4 regions of the Exiguobacterium sp. SH4S7 genome follow, and region 4 is predicted to be linked to each of the others. Evidence: riboswitches for the same ligand, from Rfam matches in the RefSeq annotation. Region 4 holds a riboswitch; each other region holds the start of a gene.
What was found. A riboswitch is a leader RNA that binds a small molecule or an ion and turns the genes downstream of it on or off. The one in region 4 is predicted to bind S-adenosylmethionine.
Positions count from the first base shown of each region.

Region 1 (4,699 bases), on a different contig from region 4:
AGTCGGTCACGACCCTTGCGTCGACGATGACCCGCTCGATGACGACGCGAAACACGTCGTAGCGGTCATAGGTGCCGTGCTCGTCATAGATGACGCTGAGCGGTGTGAAGGCGGCACAGTTCGAGGCGAGCGTCGGGATGACGATCAGCGGGACACCTTGCCGGTAAGCGACGAGTTTCGCCGTGTCGACGAGCTTGCCCCCACCGACGGCAAGGAGGACGTCCGCATCCTTCAAACGGAGCCGTTCGACCTCGGCGTCCGTGCATTCGCCACGGAACAGCGATGTCGGATAGGCAGTGATCGCTGGCAGGACACGCTTGACGACGTCAAAACCGTTCTGCCCGCGCAGCACGTGAGCACGACGGCCAGCGATCAATTCATCGAGCCGCTCGAGCCCGTCATCCGCATGGTCGTACTCGAGCACGGCTTGGCGGATCATGCCCGGACCTCTTCATACGTCGCGAACAGTTTCTCGATCCGCTCGACGGCCTCGTCGATCTTCGGCTCGGCGGAGACGAGCCCGAACCGGACGTACCGCTCGCCTTCTGAGCCGAAGAAATAGCCCGGCGTCACGGCGACCCCTGCCTCGTGGAGCAGCTTATGCGAGAACGATTTTGCGTCCCCGTCCGGCACTTTCGCCCAGACGAAGAACGAGCCACTCGGGGCCGTGATGTCCCATCCGGCCTGACGTAACCCGTCGACGAGCCGGTCGCGGCGGGCCTCATACAACCGTGACAAGTCGTCCCGGAGCGAACGTGGCGACTCGAGCGCGGCGATGGCCGCCTCTTGGATGGCCGAGAACACACTCACATGGACGTGGTCTTGATACGTGTTGATCGCCTCGATGATGTCGCGGTTGCCGACGGCGAAAGCGACCCGCCAGCCGGACATGTTGAACGCCTTCGACATCGTATACACCTCGATGCCGATGTCTTTCGCACCCGGCGTCTGCAGGAAGCTCGGCGGGACGTGCCCGTCGAAACCGATGCTGCCGTACGCGAAGTCGTGGACGACCATGAGGTCATGCTTATTCGCGAACCGGACCGTGTCGTCAAAGAACGCGGGCGACGCGACGGCGCCGGTCGGATTGCTCGGGTAGTTCAAATACATGAGTCGCGCTCCCTGCGGATCGAGCGTCTCGTAATCAGGAAGATAGCCGTTCTCTTCCCGGAGGACGAGGTCGTGGACGACCGCACCGGCGAGACGCGCCCCCGAGATGTAGTCCGGGTAGCCCGGGTTCGGGAGCAACATGCCGTCACCTGGCTCGAGCACACATTGCGGGAGCGTGATGAGTCCCGACTTGCTGCCGATCAAGATGGCCACTTCGGTCTCGGCATCGAGCGCGACGCCGTATTCGGTCTGGTAGAACGTCGCGACCGCTTGCTTCAGGCGCGTCTGTCCCCGGAACGGTCCGTATTGGTGTGTCGCCGGGTCGAGCAGGGCCGTCTGCAACGCCTCACAGATCGGGGCCGGTGTCGGCAAGTCGGGCGTTCCTTGGCCAAGCCGGATGACCTCGCGGCCTGAACGCTCGAGTGCGGCGACTTCAGCGGCGAGTCCGACGAAATGCTGGGGTGGTAACGTTTTAAGTAACTTCGAGCGTCTGTCTGTCATGAATAGTCCTCCTATGCAAAAACACCCCTTTCCGAGGAAAGGGGTGTCGAGATACGGACGTATTCAAACAACCACCTTTCCATCTCTCAAGGTCACCTTGCTGGAATTAGCACAGTATTGAAACAATCTGTTGCTGAAGCTTCATCGGGCCAGTCCCTCCGCTTCTCTTGATAGAAAGTGTTTTTATATGCAATTGATAATTTCTGTAATATGTCATTTAGTAAACCAAACGTTACCAACCTTGTCAATCCTTATTTCAAAAATTCCTTACCGCTATTGAATCCCGGTAAAAAAACGTTCATAGTAAAAGGTGAACGTTATTCTGCAAAATTTACAGCATGAGGGGATAGACCATTGGAACTAAACCGTCAATTGATATGGAAGTTAAGCGTGATCGGGCTGATTCTGCTCGTCCTATGGAAAGTCATCAGCGAGCCGGACACGATCTCTCGGGTCATGCAGTATGCGTTTCAGCTGTTGACGCCGATCATCATGGGGATCGCCATCGCGCTGCTCCTCAACACCGTCCTATCCTATATAGAAGAGCGGTTCCACTTGAAGCGCTACCAAGGCTTGTTGATCGTCTACGTCACGTTCATCGGGATCCTTGTCGTGTCAGCGGTGACGCTGTTCCCTCGCATCTATTCGAGCGTCGCGTCTCTCATCGAGGAGCTCCCGTTTTATATTCGCCAAATCGATGGCTTTCTCGGGCAGCTGAAAACGTATGTCGAGGAGTATAATGCGACGATCGCCCAAGCGATCGATTTTAACCGGTTCGAGGAACGGTATTCCGGATGGGTCGAGACGGCCGTCGTGTCTTCGGTCGGTTACGTGTCGAGCTTCACGATGACGTTGATCAACTTGTTGATCGGGATCGTCATCTCGATCTACTTGTTGAAAGACAAGGAAGTGTTCGCCCGGATGTTCAAGCGTCTACTGTACGCGATGTTCCCGGTCGCCTCGGCGAAGACGACGATCGACATCTTCCAAGAGATGGACTATATCTTTAAACGCTACATCATCGGAAAGTCGCTCGACTGTCTCATCATCGGCGTGATGGCCGTCATCGGGCTCTTGATCATCGGCGCGCCGTACGCGCTCTTGCTCGGTGTCATCATCGGGGTGCTGAACTTCATCCCATACGTCGGGCCGCTCTTAGGGATGATCCCGGCGTTCATCATCACCTACTTCTACGACCCGTTCACGGCCCTGCTCGTCTTGTTGTTCATCTTCTTGCTGCAACAGTTCGACGGACTTTGGCTCGGCCCGAAAATTCTCGGCGACAGCGTCGGGATCACCCCGTTCTGGGTCATCACATCGATCATCATCGGGGGGAGCCTGTTCGGCCTCGTCGGGATGTTCATCAGCGTACCCGTGACCGCGATGATTCAAGTCGTCTTGTCCCGGTTGATCGATTATCGGCTCACCCGCAAGAATTTAAATGAACTGTTATGACGCAAGTCAAAATATGTTGACACATTTCAAGAATCTGTCATACAGTTGAAACGAAGAGTAAACTTTCAGAAAGGAGGACCCGCCATGTCAGTCATGACGCAGCCACATCGTATCCAATTTCATACTGACAGGTCGGGGTCTTCCGTTTCATGAACTGAAGTCACCCGCCTGTCTTCCGAGGCGTGCATAAGCAAGTAGGGACGAGTATGCCTCCGTGCATCCTTCGTCCCTTTTATTTTGTAGAAGCAGGTGAAACGCATGATTCAATCACTCAAACGGCTCGACCGTAACATTTGGATTCGCTTCCTCGGCGAGACGATCACCGGTGTCATGATGTTCATGATCGCCCCGTTCCTCGTCCTCTATTACAGCGACAAGCTCGACAGCTACGTCCAAGTCGGCGTCATCTTAGCGACCGGACCGATCATGGCGCTCATCGGCTCGGTCGTCGGCGGACGTCTCGCCGACTTATACGGTCGAAAACCGGTCATGATGACCGCCATCCTCGGTGATGCGGTCGCGCTCATCGGTTTCGCTTTCGCGGAAACGTTTTGGCCGCTGCTCCTTTTGAACGCCATGCTCGGTTTGACGAACTCGCTGTTCCACCCGGCAGCGAGCGCGATGGTCGCCGACGTGACCGAGCCGGAACAGATGAACGAGGCGTTCGGTCTCTTACGGATGGGGCATAATATCGGGGCGGCGTTCGGTCCCCTGCTCGGCAGTGCCGTCTTGTTCATCGACCGACAGTACATCTTCTTCACGGCAGCGTTCGTCTTCGCCTTGTACGCGCTCGTTCTCGGACGTTTCATCCGCGAGTCGCTCCCAGAGACGACCGAAGCGGAGACACCGTCGAACCGTGACGTCTTACGCGTCTTTTACAACGACAAAGTCTTTCTCGTCTTCATCTTCGCCGGCGTCTTCATCTCGATGGGCTTCTCGCTGATCGAGAGCATGTTGCCGCTGTTCTTGAAAGAGTCGATGCCGTCGTTCACCGACCGCGAGAACCCGTTCGCCTATCTGCTCGCCTTGAACGGCATCATGGTCGTCTTGTTCCAATTCCCGATCGCCTCAAAACTCGGGCGCAAACCGTTCGGCAACGTCATGCTGGTCGGGGCGACGATTTTCGGGATCGGGATGATGTTGATTGCGGTCGTGCCGCGGCTCCTCTATACGCTCGGTACCCCGTACCTCGTCCTCGTCGGTATCCTGCTCGCCGTATACGCGTTCTATACGCTCGGCGAGATGATCATGTCGCCCGTCCAACAGACGTTCATCGCCATGATCGCCCCCGAGAACATGCGCGGTGCCTATAACGGGGCCGCCAGCATCCAATGGTTGATCGGCGGCGTGACCGCACCGCTCATGGCCAGCCTGTTCCTCGACCAACGCGCCGGGCACATCGCCCTCATCCTTGTCGGGGCGGCAAGTTGTTTGTCGGGTCTCATCTATTGGCGTCTCGGGAGATATGTTAGCGCTGAAGAAGCCAGGCAAAAGACCGCTTAATTGTTCAATCCACCTAAAACAACTTGGTTTAGGTGGATTTTTGTTTCGTTTCAAATCTGTTAAAATTTGAACTTCACTTTCATTTTTCCTTTACAAACATAATGATTCTTCTTATGATAATACGGTCAAG
Region 1 covers NZ_SJUT01000004.1:200,074-204,772, forward strand. Annotated here, with positions in the region: gene EVJ29_RS10030 (iron-containing alcohol dehydrogenase) at 1-439, opposite strand, end outside; gene EVJ29_RS10035 (aminotransferase class I/II-fold pyridoxal phosphate-dependent enzyme) at 436-1,611, opposite strand; SAM riboswitch class I at 1,688-1,788, opposite strand; gene EVJ29_RS10040 (AI-2E family transporter) at 1,966-3,066, shown strand; gene EVJ29_RS10045 (MDR family MFS transporter) at 3,325-4,569, shown strand.
Region 1: another riboswitch for S-adenosylmethionine. It lies ahead of EVJ29_RS10035 (aminotransferase class I/II-fold pyridoxal phosphate-dependent enzyme); the one in region 4 lies ahead of metK (methionine adenosyltransferase).

Region 2 (4,699 bases), on a different contig from region 4:
GGGTCGTCGGAGACACGAATCGCCAAATTGCCACTCGTTCCGGGGAACCAGTCGCGCGCGGCGAGTTCGTCTTTAATGTCGGCGAGTTCAAGCCAACGTGCGGTCACGCTCATACGTGCACCTCCTTCATGTGATGGGTGATGTCGTCGAACGTCTCGAACGGGGCGTAGGCGATGCCTTCTGCTTCACAGAGCGTGATGAGTTGCCCACGGGCGTAGACGAAATCGGCCCGTTTGGCGATCTCGAAGTCGGTCACCGAGTCACCGATGACGATCAAGCGATCAACGGGATCGACGATCGTCCGGGCGATTGTCGGTTTGCAGCAACCACAATCATTCGTGCAATGCGCGTCACAGGCGTAGGGCCAGTCGACGCGTACCGTCTCGCCTGAGAAGTCGGCGACGTTACAGTAGATGTGGTCCGGCGCGACGTGGTCTTGCAAGATCGGGTGCACGAAAAAGTCCATGCCGCCGCTGACGACGTCGAACTTCCAGCCATGTTCTCGGATCTCTTCCAAAAATGCTGGGAAACCTGGGCGCAAGGTGATGCGGTCCAGCAAGTAGTCACGGTACGCCGAAGCGTCAGCGCTCGGCAACAGCTGGAACATCTGCCCGACCCCGGAGCGGATCGAGATGTCTTGAGCGAGCACATCGTCTTTGAGCGCGTGCCATTCGGGCGGTGCGAACGCCCGCATCAAAGCGATGATGTTGTCCTCGGCCGTGATCGTCCCATCGAAGTCACACAAGATGTGAATCGTCATTGTTTTGACCACGCCTTTAACGCGGCCTCGAGCTCGTTCGTCTGGCTCGCCACGCCCAATACTTGCTCAATCGCTTGTCGGAACGCCCGGGCCCCGGCGGCCGCGCCGTCTGGGTGACCGTGGATGCCGCCGCCGGCGTTGATGACGACGTCTGTGCCGAAATCACGGATGATGTCCGGGACGAGCCCCGGATGGATGCCGGCCGACGGGACCGGTAGAATCGGCTTCGCCCAGTGCGGCCGAGCACTGCTATCCCGAATCGCGAACGCCTCATCGGATGGTGTCGCAAGTGAACCGTATGGGGACGGGAACAGCGTCAAGTCGGCCCCCGCGAGGCGGATCAATTTTCCGAGCAAGAGCGAGTGGCTGATCGAGCCGGTCAAGGCGCCGGCGAACGCCGGGTGCGCCAAAATCGGGACGTTAATTGTTGGATCGCTCGCGAGTTCGCGGAGTGTGTCGAGCCCGTATGTATAGACGTTGAACAACAGTGCCGTCGCGCCCGCCTCGATCAAGCGGAGCGCTTGGTCACGCAGCCCGAACACCGGACCGCTGAGCGTGATGGCATAGAGCGAACGTTTCCCGGTCGTTTCGAACTGTTCTTGGATGACGGCCGCTCCGATTTTAGCTCGTTCAAGCGACGGAGTGAGCGGGTTGTCGTATAGGATTTCATCATCTTTGACGATGTCGATGCCGCCGGCGAGCTGGTCTCGAAGTTGCTGTTCTAAGAAGCGTAAATCACGGCCGATGATCCCTTTAAAGATGCTCATGACGAGCGGGCGATCATGGACGTCGAGCAACTCACGAACGCCTTGAACACCGAACTTTGCTCCGGGGAATTCAGATGCAAGCGTTTCGGGTAACGTTAAGTCGATCAAGCGTACCGAGTCATCGAGCGATAATTTCCCGAACGTCGTCGTCAAGATGGATGAGAAGTCGGGCGTGACGTTATGGAGCGGATAACGGATTGTGAAGCGGCTCGTCGTTTCCGTATGCGTCGTTGAGACGATCTCGCCCCGATACGCCTTTAATTGTTCTTGCTCTAGGTGAGGCAGTTCCGTCCACGTGCCGACGGTCAGTTCGAGGGCGATTTTCTCGGCGACAGTCGCGACGCGGTCCGTCCGGCTGATTTCATATGTGGCAGTAATACTCATGTTCGTTCCTCCTTCCGGTCAAACAAAAAATGACCCCATGCCGAGGCAAGAGGTCATCATAAAAAAATGAACTCTTATCTCTCAGCTTACGCTGCAAGAATTAGCACCGTGCCCAATCGGGTCGGTTGCTGCGACATCATCGGGCTTGTCCCCTCCGTCTGCTCTTGATAAGAATGTATTTTGAAGTTGTGAAATTTAATTGAATTTTGTCACACAATATCCGGTTCGTCAATTCCTTTTTTTGAGAAAAAAAGTTTGAGTTCGTTGTTACCATATATGCATAAAAAAAGTGACCGTTGCTCCAGCAAATTGCCGTTGACAAAGGTGGGGTCGAGTCCGTATTATTCATCACAACAAGTTCACACAATCGAATACGACACTCTTATCGCGAGTTGGCAGAGGGAATTGGCCCGATGACGCCGCAGCAACCGACCAGTAGGCACGGTGCTACATCCACCAGACATACGTCTGACAGATGAGAGGAACAACCGTTACGGCTGTGCCTCTTTCTCGCGGAGAAAGGGGCTTTTTTTGTGGGGAATATACCGAAAGGGGAAACAGACATGGCTTATCAACCATTTACAGAACAGACAGTCGTCGAGCACGTCAGAACGTTAGGGTTACTCGAAGATGGGGGCATCGCGCATTGCGAGGAGATCGGGGACGGCAACTTGAACCTCGTCTTCCGCATCCGTCAAGGCGAAACGAGCCTCATCGTCAAGCAGGCGCTACCGTATGCGAAAGTCGTCGGCGAGAGTTGGCCGCTCACACTTGAACGGGCGTGGATCGAGCAGCTCGCGTTGCGCGAATTCGCCAGCGTCGTCCCGCGTTTCGTCCCGGTCGTTCTCGGCAGTGACCGGACGCTCGCCTACACGATTTTAGAAGACTTGTCCGACTTTGATATCGTCCGGACGGGCTATTTGGAAGGGAAAACGTATCCTGAACTTGCCCGTCACATCGGTGAGTTTTTAGGACAGACGTTGTTTGAGACGTCCGACTATGCGGCCGGCCCGATTGAGAAGAAGCGGAAAGAACGGGATTATTACAACCCGGAACTATGCGATATCACTGAAAAACTGATCTTCACCGATCCGTACAAAGATGCCGAATCGAACAACATCGAAACCGCGCTCCGTCAGGACGTCGAAGCGCTTTGGCGTGACCAGAAATTGAAAGTGGAGGTCACGAAACTGAAAGTCGGTTTCGTCACGAAACACGACGCGCTCTTGCACGGGGACTTACATACAGGCAGCATCTTCGCGACGCAACAAGAGACGAAAGTCATCGATCCGGAGTTCGCTTTTTATGGACCGTTCGGCTTTGACATCGGGCAAATCGTCGCCCATTTGACGCTATCGACGTTCCATGACCCACTCAAACGGTTCGAACGGTTCACGGACGTATTGACGGTATGGGAGACGTTTGAGAAGACGTTCCGGACGAAGTTTGAGACGGCGGTCGAACCGTTCAACACGGACGGATTCGTCGATGAGCTACTTCAAACCATCTTTAGCGACACGATCGGCTATGCCGGATGCGAACTGATTCGCCGCGCCATCGGCCTCGCAGGAGTCAATGACCTCGAGACGTTACCGGAAACGGTCCGGCTCGAGCGGAAACGGGAAGCGCTCACGCTCGGCACGACGCTCATTAAACAGCGCCACGATATCCGTTCGATCGATGATTTAGTGACGCTGTTAGCGGGGGTACGCGTATGACAGTCCAAAACATTCGCTTCGACCCGAACCGGGACGAGCTCGTCATTTTAGACCAAACGTTACTGCCCCATGAGGAGCGGTACGTGACGATCGCGACGCTCGAACAGGCGGAGCACGCCATCGAGACGTTACAAGTCCGAGGCGCGCCGGCCATCGCCTATTTCGGCGCATTCGTGCTCGCGAAAGAAGCGGTCCGGCTTCAAGATGACCCGGACTTCACACGCCGGCTCGACCTCGTCGGCCGTCGGTTGATCGCGACCCGTCCGACGGCGGTCAATCTGCAAAACGTGATCGAGTCGCTTCTCGGATTCAACGTCGGAGACGACTTTGAAAGGATCGCGACTGACATCAAACATCGGGCCATCGCGCTGTTCGAGCGAGACGTCGACACGTATCGGGCCATCGGGGAGCATGCGCTCACGGTGCTGCCAGCAGGGGGGAACGTCTTAACGATCTGTAACGCCGGGGCGATCGCGACGTCGCGTTACGGGACTGCGCTCGCTCCGTTTTACGTCGGGAAAGAGCGAGGTATCGCGTTTAACGTCTTCGCTTGTGAGACGCGGCCGCTCCTCCAAGGGGCACGCCTGACCGTCTGGGAACTCGACCAGGCCGACATCGACGTCACGCTCATCACCGACAATATGGCCGCTTGGACGATTCAGGCGAAAGGGGTCGACGCCATCATCGTCGGCGCTGACCGCATCACACGGACGGGTCACGTCGCCAATAAGATTGGCACGCTTCAGCTCGCCGTCCTGGCTAAACATTACGGGATCCCGTTTTACGTCGCGGCCCCGCATTCGACGTTCGATTTGACGGCGGACGATGTGATTCAAATCGAGGAGCGGAGCGCGCTAGAAGTGACCCATATCGGCGGACAACCTACGGCGCCGGTCGGGATCACCGTCTTTAACCCGGCGTTTGACGTCACACCGCCTGAACTGATCACCGGACTCATCACCGAAGCGGGCGTGTTCGAGCCGAATGAAGCAGCGATCACACACCATGTAGGGGGAACGGTTCACGTGTGAAACAGCAGCTCCGTGCTTGCCCGAACGATGAAGTGTGAC
Region 2 covers NZ_SJUT01000003.1:273,520-278,218, reverse strand. Annotated here, with positions in the region: gene EVJ29_RS08160 (methylthioribulose 1-phosphate dehydratase) at 1-113, opposite strand, end outside; gene EVJ29_RS08155 (2-hydroxy-3-keto-5-methylthiopentenyl-1-phosphate phosphatase) at 110-760, opposite strand; gene EVJ29_RS08150 (2,3-diketo-5-methylthiopentyl-1-phosphate enolase) at 757-1,911, opposite strand; SAM riboswitch class I at 1,983-2,085, opposite strand; SAM riboswitch class I at 2,291-2,393, shown strand; gene mtnK (S-methyl-5-thioribose kinase) at 2,475-3,629, shown strand; gene mtnA (S-methyl-5-thioribose-1-phosphate isomerase) at 3,626-4,660, shown strand.
Region 2: another riboswitch for S-adenosylmethionine. It lies ahead of mtnK (S-methyl-5-thioribose kinase); the one in region 4 lies ahead of metK (methionine adenosyltransferase).

Region 3 (4,699 bases), on a different contig from region 4:
CAAAAATAGCGTCGCGGGCATTTGCCCGCGACGCTATTCGGTCGATTTTTGTTACCCGACGACGCCTTCAGTCTCTTGAAGTTTTTCCGCGATGTTCTCGATGATAAAGCGGTTGCGTGGATGCTCCTGACACTCTTTCGAGCATGAACGCATCTGTTTCGGCTCACACTCTTCACAACAGAAGTGTTGGGCGTTACATACCGGGTTGGCACAATTAACGTAACGGACCGTCTTCGTTCCGCAGTGCATACATGCTGAAACGACTGACGGATTGACCGTGTTGACCGGGACGTTGATGCGCTCGTCAAAGACGTAAAGCTCGCCGTCCCAGTTTTCACCTTGCGTCGCTTCGTCCTTGCCGTACATGGCGACGCCGCCTTTTAAATGGAAGATGTTGTCGTGACCTTGGTCACGCATATATGCGGTAAATTTCTCGCAACGGACGCCTCCGGTACAGTACGTGAGAAGTGTTTTCCCTTCGTAGAGGTCTTTGTTCTCCTCGAGCCAGTCTGGCATGTAACGAGAAGCCTCTACGTCGATTTTGATCGCATTTTTGAAGTGACCAAGATCGTACTCGTAGTTGTTACGAACGTCGAGGATGACGACATCATCGCGATTCATCATCTCTTTCCATTCTTCCGGTTCGAGATACGCACCGTGTTGTTTAGGCACGTCGAACTCGCCATCAAAGCGCCACGTCACGAGCTCTTGTTTGTGACGGACAAAGATTTTCTTGAAAGCATGCTCTTCGACTTCATCGATTTTGAACTCGATGTCGCTGAAGTATGGATCGGCTTTCAAGTCGTTCATGTACTGTTCGGTTTGTTCCCAAGTGCCCGAGCACGTCCCGTTGATTCCTTCGGAAGAAATCAAGATACGTCCTTTGATCCCGAGGTCCTTACAATACTTGAGGTGTTGTTGTGTCAGTGTTTCTGGGTCCTCGATGTTGACGTACTTATAGTACAGTAAGACCCGCATTGGTTTTGTTTCCATGTTATTGCTCCCCTGTGTTCAGTTTTTTGCAGGAAAACGAACGTTGGGTTGTGTCGTTCGACGAATGAACTTGCCTGCAACCACAAGTCCATTATTATATGATAGATATCACAGTGAAATTTCGCAAATACTTTTTATTTTTTTTTGAGGAGGGCAGGGGGATGCGTCCTCTTGAACGAATTCGGGTAAAAGGTAGTAACGAAAGCCGAAGGTGGAAACTGAAATGCTCACATCACTCCAACAATATATATTGAACATCATCGAATGGCTCCAAGGACTGCCGGGAGGTCCTTGGGCTGGACTCGGGGCCCCGTTCCTGGAAGCGATTTTCCCGTTCCTCCCGCTCGTCTTGATCATCTCGGCGAACGCGGCCACGTATGGCTTCTGGCTCGGTGTGCTCTTATCGTGGATCGGCAGTTTGGCAGGGACGCTCCTCGTGTTCGCCGCCGTCCGATACGTGTTCCGCAAACCGATGACGCGTTGGCTCGAAAAACATAAACAGGGTGTCTATTGGCTCGATCGCATCAACCATATGAGTCCAATCTCGCTCGGATTCTTATATTCGTTGCCGTTCATCCCGGTCAGTTTGATCACGTACTTACTCGCCTTGATTCAAATGCCGCTCCGGACGTTCGTATTGGCGGCCGGATTCGGGAAACTGCTCGTCGTCGTCATCTTCTCGGTCATCGGTGATCAGTGGCAAGAGTTCATCCAAAGCCCGTTCCGCTTGTCGATGCTCGGCTTGCTCTTGCTCGTATTGTGGGCGATCAGCCGGGGTCTCGAAGAACTTCTCAAACGGCGCGCTTTCAAAAAACGGAACGAAGAGCTCAAACGTAAACGTGAAGCGAGAACATAAAAATCCTCGAAGGCGACCGCCTTCGAGGATTTTTGCTTAGTTGGTTTTTTTGAAACGTGGGAAGTTGAAGACGATCGCCAAGCCTCCGCAAATGAACAGGAGGAACGGATAGAACATATACGGGACGAGGGCGGGGGACGCCGTGTTCGTCAACTCGGCGGCGATGAGGAGCTGCGCCCCGTAAGGCAGAAGTCCTTGTACCCCGCACGAGAAGATGTCGAGTACGCTCGCTGACTTTTTCCGTTCGATGTCATACGTATCGGCGATATTCGCGGCAAGCGGGCCTGCTACGAGAATCGAGATCGTATTGTTCGCCGTCGCGACGTTCGTCGCACTGACGAGCCCGGCGATGCTCCATTCCGCACCAGCCCGGCGTTGAATCCGTGACGTGAGTGCGTCTCGTAAATAGGTGAGTCCACCGTTATGCGAGATGAGTCCGACGAGTCCGCCCATGAATAACGTCAAGAGCGAGATCTCGGCCATGCCCATCATGCCGTCGGCCATCGCCGTGACGTAAGACGTGACGGCCAAGCTTCCGTCAATCAGCCCGATGATGCCAGCGAGCGCGATGCCGCCGAGCAAAACGAGGATGACGTTCAGTCCGGTCAAGGCGAGGACGATGACGGCGAGATACGGAATCAACTTGTACCATTCGAACGCGGCCACTTCAATCGTCGACTCTCCGCTTGAGAGAACGGCTAACAGGACGGTCGTGATGATTGCGGCCGGGAGCACGATCCAAAAGTTGGTCCGGAACTTGTCGCGCATGTTCGTCCGTTGTGTCCGGACGGCGGCGATCGTCGTATCCGAGATGAACGACAAATTGTCTCCGAACATGGCCCCGCCGACAACGGCCGCGGCCGCGATCGCGATATTGACCCCGCTCTCTTGATGGATGCCGAGCGCGATCGGGGCGAGCGCGGCAATCGTACCGGTCGATGTGCCCATCGCCATCGAGATGAAAGCGGCGATGACGAACAGTCCGCTCAGTAAGAGTGACGGTGGCAGGAACGTCAAGGCCGCATTGACCGTCGCGTCAATCGCACCGATTGCACCGGCGACGCTCGAGAACGCACCGGCGAGCAGGAAGATGAATATCATGATCAAGATGCCTGGATTACCGGCACCTTGGGCGATGCGCTCAACGGTCTGAGTGACGCTTCCTTTCGTCATCATCGCAGCGACAATTAAAGCGATCAACGCCGCGATCAGCACCGGGAACTTGTAAAAGTCGCCATAATAAATACCCGCCCCGATGAAGAAGACGAGGAAGACGAGCAAGGGCAAGAGTGCCCATTTGTTAGCTGTTGGTTGTTCCAATCGATTCACCTCATTTCATAGAGTAGAAAAAAAGAGCCTTCCGAAAAAGGCTCTCTCTGTAAGAGACACCCTTTTCATCTTTCGAGCAGAACGCTCGCTGGATTTGGCACAGGTTACCCGCTGCCGAGACATCTAAGGGCCAGTCCCTCCGTCTCTCTTGATAAAAAGTCGTCATGATGTAGTTGTTAGACACGTTTCCTAACGTACCTGTTTCAAATCGGGTTGTCAACAGAAATCCCCCTGCGCCAGTGGACGCGGGGGGAAGTCATGTCGTCAAAAAGTTGTAATGGGCGACGCGGTTACGACCGGCGTACTTGCCGCCGACGTAAAGGGCCCGGTCAGCGTTACGAATCGTATCATCAAGCCGTTTGTCGCCGAACGCTTGAATCGTATCGACACCGATCGAGGCGGTCACGGGAATATCGACCCCATCGACACGGAACGGCTTATCTTCAATCTTCTGCCGAATCCGTTCGGCGATATCGACGGCTTGGTCGACGTCGCAATGATTGAGCAGCAAGATGAACTCCTCGCCCCCGTAACGGGCCGCAAAGTCATCGGTCCGGAGCATTTGCCGGATTCGCCGCCCGAACTCTTGGAGCACGCTGTCTCCGACTTGGTGACCGTGCGTGTCATTGATTTTTTTAAAGAAGTCGATGTCGAGCATCGCGACCGAGATCGGGTACATCGAGCCGTCCGAGATTTGTTGAATCCCATACTCGTAGAACGCGCGCGCATTGGCGAGCAGCGTCAAGCTATCGGTGCGGCTTTCCGTGTATAGGCGGTCGCGTTCGTGGCATCGGCTGATCGTTCGGTTGAACGATTTCAACAGTTTTACCATCTCGTTTTGAATGATGGGCGGATAGCCATAGACGTGTTCACCGATCATGACGATACGTGTGCGAATCCCGTCAATCTCTTCTGACTGGACCGAGATGAAGCTGTGGTAATCGTCATGAAACGCATCTGACAACGCTGCGTCCCATTCGAAGCGCATCTCATAATCGACAGACTTGGCGTGTGGATGGCGCGCTTCCATCAAGTCGAAGACGAGCGGACGGTCGATCGGCTGTCGCGTCAACAAATCGAAATAGAGCGTTCGGTCGAACAGGACGAACTCGACAAACCCTTTATCATATTGGTTGAGGCGCTCACATTGACTCAAGAACACTTCAATCGCCTGGGCCTCGCTTTGAGACAGGGAGACGGCCTCTTTCGCTTCATCGTACTGTTCGATCAATGACTTGAACGCGTCTTGGCGCCCTTTTTGAATCATCAACCGCTTAATAAAGAACGTGAGGGCGGCCGCGATGCTGCTGACGACGAGCAAGTTCGTCTCACGGAAGAACGACGCGGCGAAGATGAAGACCAAACTGACGATGTATGTGTAAAACGCGATGCTCAAAAAATCACGGACCGGGATATCGACGCGGAACCACCAGCCGACCTGATACTTCTGGACGACCGTGTTCAAAATGATGGCAATGATCAGACCGACGAGCGGAACGAACGAATCCTGCGAATAGAAGC
Region 3 covers NZ_SJUT01000006.1:169,109-173,807, forward strand. Annotated here, with positions in the region: gene trhO (oxygen-dependent tRNA uridine(34) hydroxylase TrhO) at 52-993, opposite strand; gene EVJ29_RS12105 (TVP38/TMEM64 family protein) at 1,217-1,849, shown strand; gene EVJ29_RS12110 (Na+/H+ antiporter NhaC family protein) at 1,886-3,169, opposite strand; SAM riboswitch class I at 3,241-3,336, opposite strand; gene EVJ29_RS12115 (GGDEF domain-containing protein) at 3,435-4,699, opposite strand, start outside.
Region 3: another riboswitch for S-adenosylmethionine. It lies ahead of EVJ29_RS12110 (Na+/H+ antiporter NhaC family protein); the one in region 4 lies ahead of metK (methionine adenosyltransferase).

Region 4 (4,699 bases):
GAACGCTTGGTGGCTTAAGAACGCGATCGCCTGCTCGTTCGAACTCTCGACGTACAGCTCGATCGGCTGCGCTTTCCGCTCTTGGAGATGCGTCAGCAGTTCTGCCCCAAGTCCTTGGCGATGGTGAGCCGGATGAAGATAGAGACGAAGCACTTCCCACGTATCACCGCGGTCGATCGCATGGTAAAACCCGATAACGTCTCCTTCGGCCTCACCGACGATGAACAACTGTTCTTTCGCTTCTTCACTCGAACCGATGGCCCGGACGATCTCTTCTTGTTGATAGGCGCGCTCCATCACCTTAGACCGAACGTCATCTGTCACACTGATGGTCGCAAGTGCGATATCTCGAATCGTGGCGGCATCTTCTGGTACGGCTTCCCGCATCTTCATAACAGCTTCCCCCTTTTGGCCAATCTAGTACTATCATTCCCCATCACGTAAAAAATATCCTGCCCTTCTATTACTTTTTCGTGTCGAAATCAAGCAGAACGTTATTTTCTATTTTAACTAGGGTATATGAGTACCAATGCCAACTTACAAAGGAGTGTTTAGACATGGAACCAACATTACAAGACGATCCGCACGCAGCTAACGCTAACAACCCGAATCGCCAATTCGACCAAACCAACTCGGGTGGTCCTAGAATCAACGTCGTGACCGGAATGCTTCTCGGTGCGCTCGTCGGCGGTCTGATCGCCCTACTTAGCTCGTCGAACCGTGAGACGACGAAACAGTCACTCACGAATGCGAAGTCGTCTGTCGGCGGTCTCGTCGACACGATCAAAGAAGATCCGGCCGGTAAAGCGTCTCAAGTCATCGAGCAAGTGAAATCGGCTTCAGGTATGATTCAAGAAGTGTCGACCGATGTGCAAAACGTCTATGAAAAAGTTGTCGGTGAAGTCGACACGGTCAAACAAGACGTGAACAAAGTCGTCGAGACGGCCCAGGAAGCAAAATCAGATTTGCAAGATATTGGCGAGAAAGTCGTCGAGGCGAAAGATACGGCACTTGGCAACGAGAACGCAACAAACGAAAATAAACCACAAGCATAATAAAAAACGACCTTTCTCGCGAAAGGTCGTTTTTTATTGCTTATGCGAAACGTTTTGCGCCTTCTTCAAGCACTGCCGCTTTGTCCGTCTGCTCCCATGGGAGTTCAACGTCTGTGCGACCAAAGTGTCCGTAAGCTGCTGTCTGTCTGTAGATCGGGCGACGAAGGTCGAGCATCTTGATGATGCCGGCCGGACGAAGGTCGAAGTTCTCACGAATGAGTTCAACGAGTTCAGTCTCGCTCAATTTACCAGTGCCGAACGTGTCCACCGCGATTGAAACCGGGTGTGCGACACCGATCGCGTATGCAAGTTGAACTTCCGCTTTGTCAGCAAGTCCAGCTGCCACGAGGTTTTTCGCCACGTAGCGGGCCGCGTATGCTGCCGAACGGTCAACTTTGGTAGGATCTTTACCTGAGAACGCACCACCGCCGTGGCGAGCGTATCCACCGTATGTGTCGACGATGATTTTACGTCCTGTGAGACCTGCATCACCTTGTGGTCCACCGATGACGAAACGGCCAGTCGGGTTGATGAAGTATTTTGTCTCGGCGTCGATGAGTTCAGCCGGGATGACTGCTTCGATCACGTGTTCTTTAAGGTCCGCTTGGATCTGCTCGAGCGTGATGTCTTCTGCGTGTTGCGTCGAGATGACGATCGTATCGATACGGACCGGGTTGTTGTCTTGGTCGTATTCGACAGTTACTTGCGTCTTACCGTCTGGACGAAGGTAAGTGAGCGTTCCGTTTTTGCGGACTTCTGCCAAGCGACGTGACAATTTGTGAGCGAGTGAGATCGGGAGCGGCATGAGTTCAGGTGTCTCGTTCGTTGCATAACCGAACATGAGGCCTTGGTCACCGGCACCGATCGCATCGATTTCTTCGTCAGTCATTTGACCTTCACGAGCTTCGAGCGCTTGGTCGACACCGAGTGCGATGTCTGCCGACTGCTCGTCGATTGCTGTGAGTACAGCACAAGTCTCAGCGTCAAAACCATATTTGGCGCGCGTGTAGCCGATCTCACGAACAGTTTCACGTACAACTTTCGGGATATCCACGTAAGTCGATGTCGTGATTTCACCAGCTACGAGCACGAGACCTGTCGTGACAGACGTCTCAGCCGCAACGCGGGCGTTTGGATCTTCAGCCAAAATTGCATCCAAAATCGCATCTGAGATTTGGTCACAAATTTTATCCGGATGTCCTTCAGTGACGGACTCCGAAGTGAAAAGTCGACGGTTCAAGTTTGACATTTCGAAAAACCTCCTATTAATAAGGGTGATGTGTGGACGGTACTCGTTCCCCTTACGCGTTGCTTTGGGACGGTAATGAAAAAAACCTTTCGCCACGTTCAATGGGAAAGGTTGAATCGTTCTTCCTTACCCTCTTATCGTTCGAAGCTGTCGCTTCGCTTCAGGATAGCACCTTTTCCGAAAAAGACTACAGGATCGGACGGTTGCTGGGCTTCGTAGGGCCTTGTTCCCTCCACCGCTCAGAATAAGAGTATCCGTTACGAACACCATCATATAAATGCCATACCGTTCTGTCAAGCGTATCCGCTTAATTTGTAAATTTCTTCGTAATCACGGAAATCATTTATGTTTGTGAAATATCAAACATTTTTTTGACGGTTTCCGTTTTTTCACTCCCCGCTTATACAGAATATGTTAGAATGTCTTTGTAAGAAAGCGCTTACTTTAAAGGGTAAAGAAATGCTTGTTTTTGATTAGTGTGTCACATATAATAAAAAGTGTCATACTAATTAATCGCGGAAGTATGCGGATTTCATCCACATCTATTTAGGGGAAAGGTGGGATTCAGGATGGCGACTACGCTCCTGAAAATCGAAGAATTAATTAAGGGTGCCGATGTATTACGGAACTTAACGGTTCCAGAACTGGTGGAAGAAGCCATTCGTAACGGTGAAGGCGTACTGACGAAAGACGGGGCTTTATCGGTCAGTACAGGGAAATTCACAGGGCGGTCACCGAAAGACAAATTCGTCGTCCAAGATGAAGTCAGCAACTCGTTAGTGGACTGGGGTCCGGTCAATCAGCCGATCGCAGAAGACAAGTTCACCGCTCTTCTCGACAAAGTCCTCACTCATCTCGAGACGAAACAGAAGCTGTATTATCTCGAAGCTTCGGCTGGAGCAGATGAGCACTACACGCTACCGGTACGCGCCATCACCGAGTATGCGTGGCACAGCTTGTTCGCGAAGCAGTTGTTCTTGCGAGAGTGGCCGACGAGAGCTGCGTTTGACCCATTCACGGTCATTTATGCACCGAGCTACAAGGCCGACCCAACAGTTGACGGGACGAACTCAGAAACGTTTATCCTCGTCTCGTTCGCCAAACGTACCATTCTGATCGGGGGAACAGAATACGGCGGCGAAATTAAAAAATCGATTTTCTCGGTCATGAACTTCCTATTACCTGAACAGCACGTCTTGTCGATGCATTGCTCGGCCAACGTCTCGGACGCCGGGGAGACGGCGCTCTTCTTCGGACTATCGGGCACGGGCAAGACGACGCTCTCGGCCGATACGGAACGTCATCTCATCGGTGACGATGAGCACGGTTGGTCGCCAGACGGCATCTTCAATATCGAAGGCGGTTGCTACGCCAAGACGATCAACTTGTCACGTGAGAACGAGCCGCAAATTTATGACGCTATCCGTTTCGGATCGTTGATCGAAAACGTCGTCTTGAACGAAGACCGCTCAGCCGACTACAAAAACATCTCGCTCACCGAGAATACGCGAGCAGCTTATCCGATTCAATACATCGATAACGCGATGCTCCCTTCACGGGCCGGTCACCCGAACACGATCGTCTTCTTGACGGCCGATGCTTACGGGGTGCTCCCGCCGATCAGCAAGTTGACGAAAGAGCAGGCGATGTATCACTTCCTATCCGGCTACACGTCAAAACTAGCCGGCACGGAGCGCGGCGTGACTGAGCCACAAGCAACGTTCTCGACTTGCTTCGGCTCACCGTTCTTGCCGCTCGCCCCGGAACGGTACGCCGACATGCTCGGTAAGTTGATCGAGCAGCATAACGTCGACGTCTACCTCGTCAACACGGGTTGGACCGGCGGGGCTTACGGTGAAGGGTCACGTATGAAGCTCAGCTACACACGGGCCATGGTGAACGCCGCAATCAACGGTCAATTGCGTGACGTCGACACTGTGAAGCACGACATCTTCAACGTCGACATCCCGGTCCATATCGATGGCGTCCCACAAGACGTGCTCAACCCACGTGACACTTGGAAAGATACGGCTCATTACGATGTCGAAGCGCGAGCGCTCGCCTTGAAGTTCCAACAAAACTTTAAACGATTCACGAAAGCGAGTGAGAAAGTCATCGCGGCCGGCCCAATCGTCTTTTAACTCAAAATGACTAGTACCCCGCTCGGGTACTAGTCATTTTTTTCTTGCAATCGCCAACATCCAATCCATCGCTCGGTCCGTCGTCTTCCATTTTTCCCAGAACGGGAGCTGATGGGCGAACGGCAAGATCCAAAGCTCTGCTTGCGAACCAATCTTGTCGGCGAGGGCGGTCGCATGACGAAGCCGGACTTGCTCGTCGTCCGTCCCATGAATGAGTAGCGTCGGCGCCTGCCAGTCTTTGAAGAGCGGAGACC
Region 4 covers NZ_SJUT01000001.1:402,588-407,286, reverse strand. Annotated here, with positions in the region: gene EVJ29_RS02000 (GNAT family N-acetyltransferase) at 1-393, opposite strand, end outside; gene EVJ29_RS01995 (YtxH domain-containing protein) at 558-1,055, shown strand; gene metK (methionine adenosyltransferase) at 1,096-2,304, opposite strand; SAM riboswitch class I at 2,436-2,555, opposite strand; gene pckA (phosphoenolpyruvate carboxykinase (ATP)) at 2,874-4,445, shown strand; gene EVJ29_RS01980 (alpha/beta hydrolase family protein) at 4,479-4,699, opposite strand, start outside.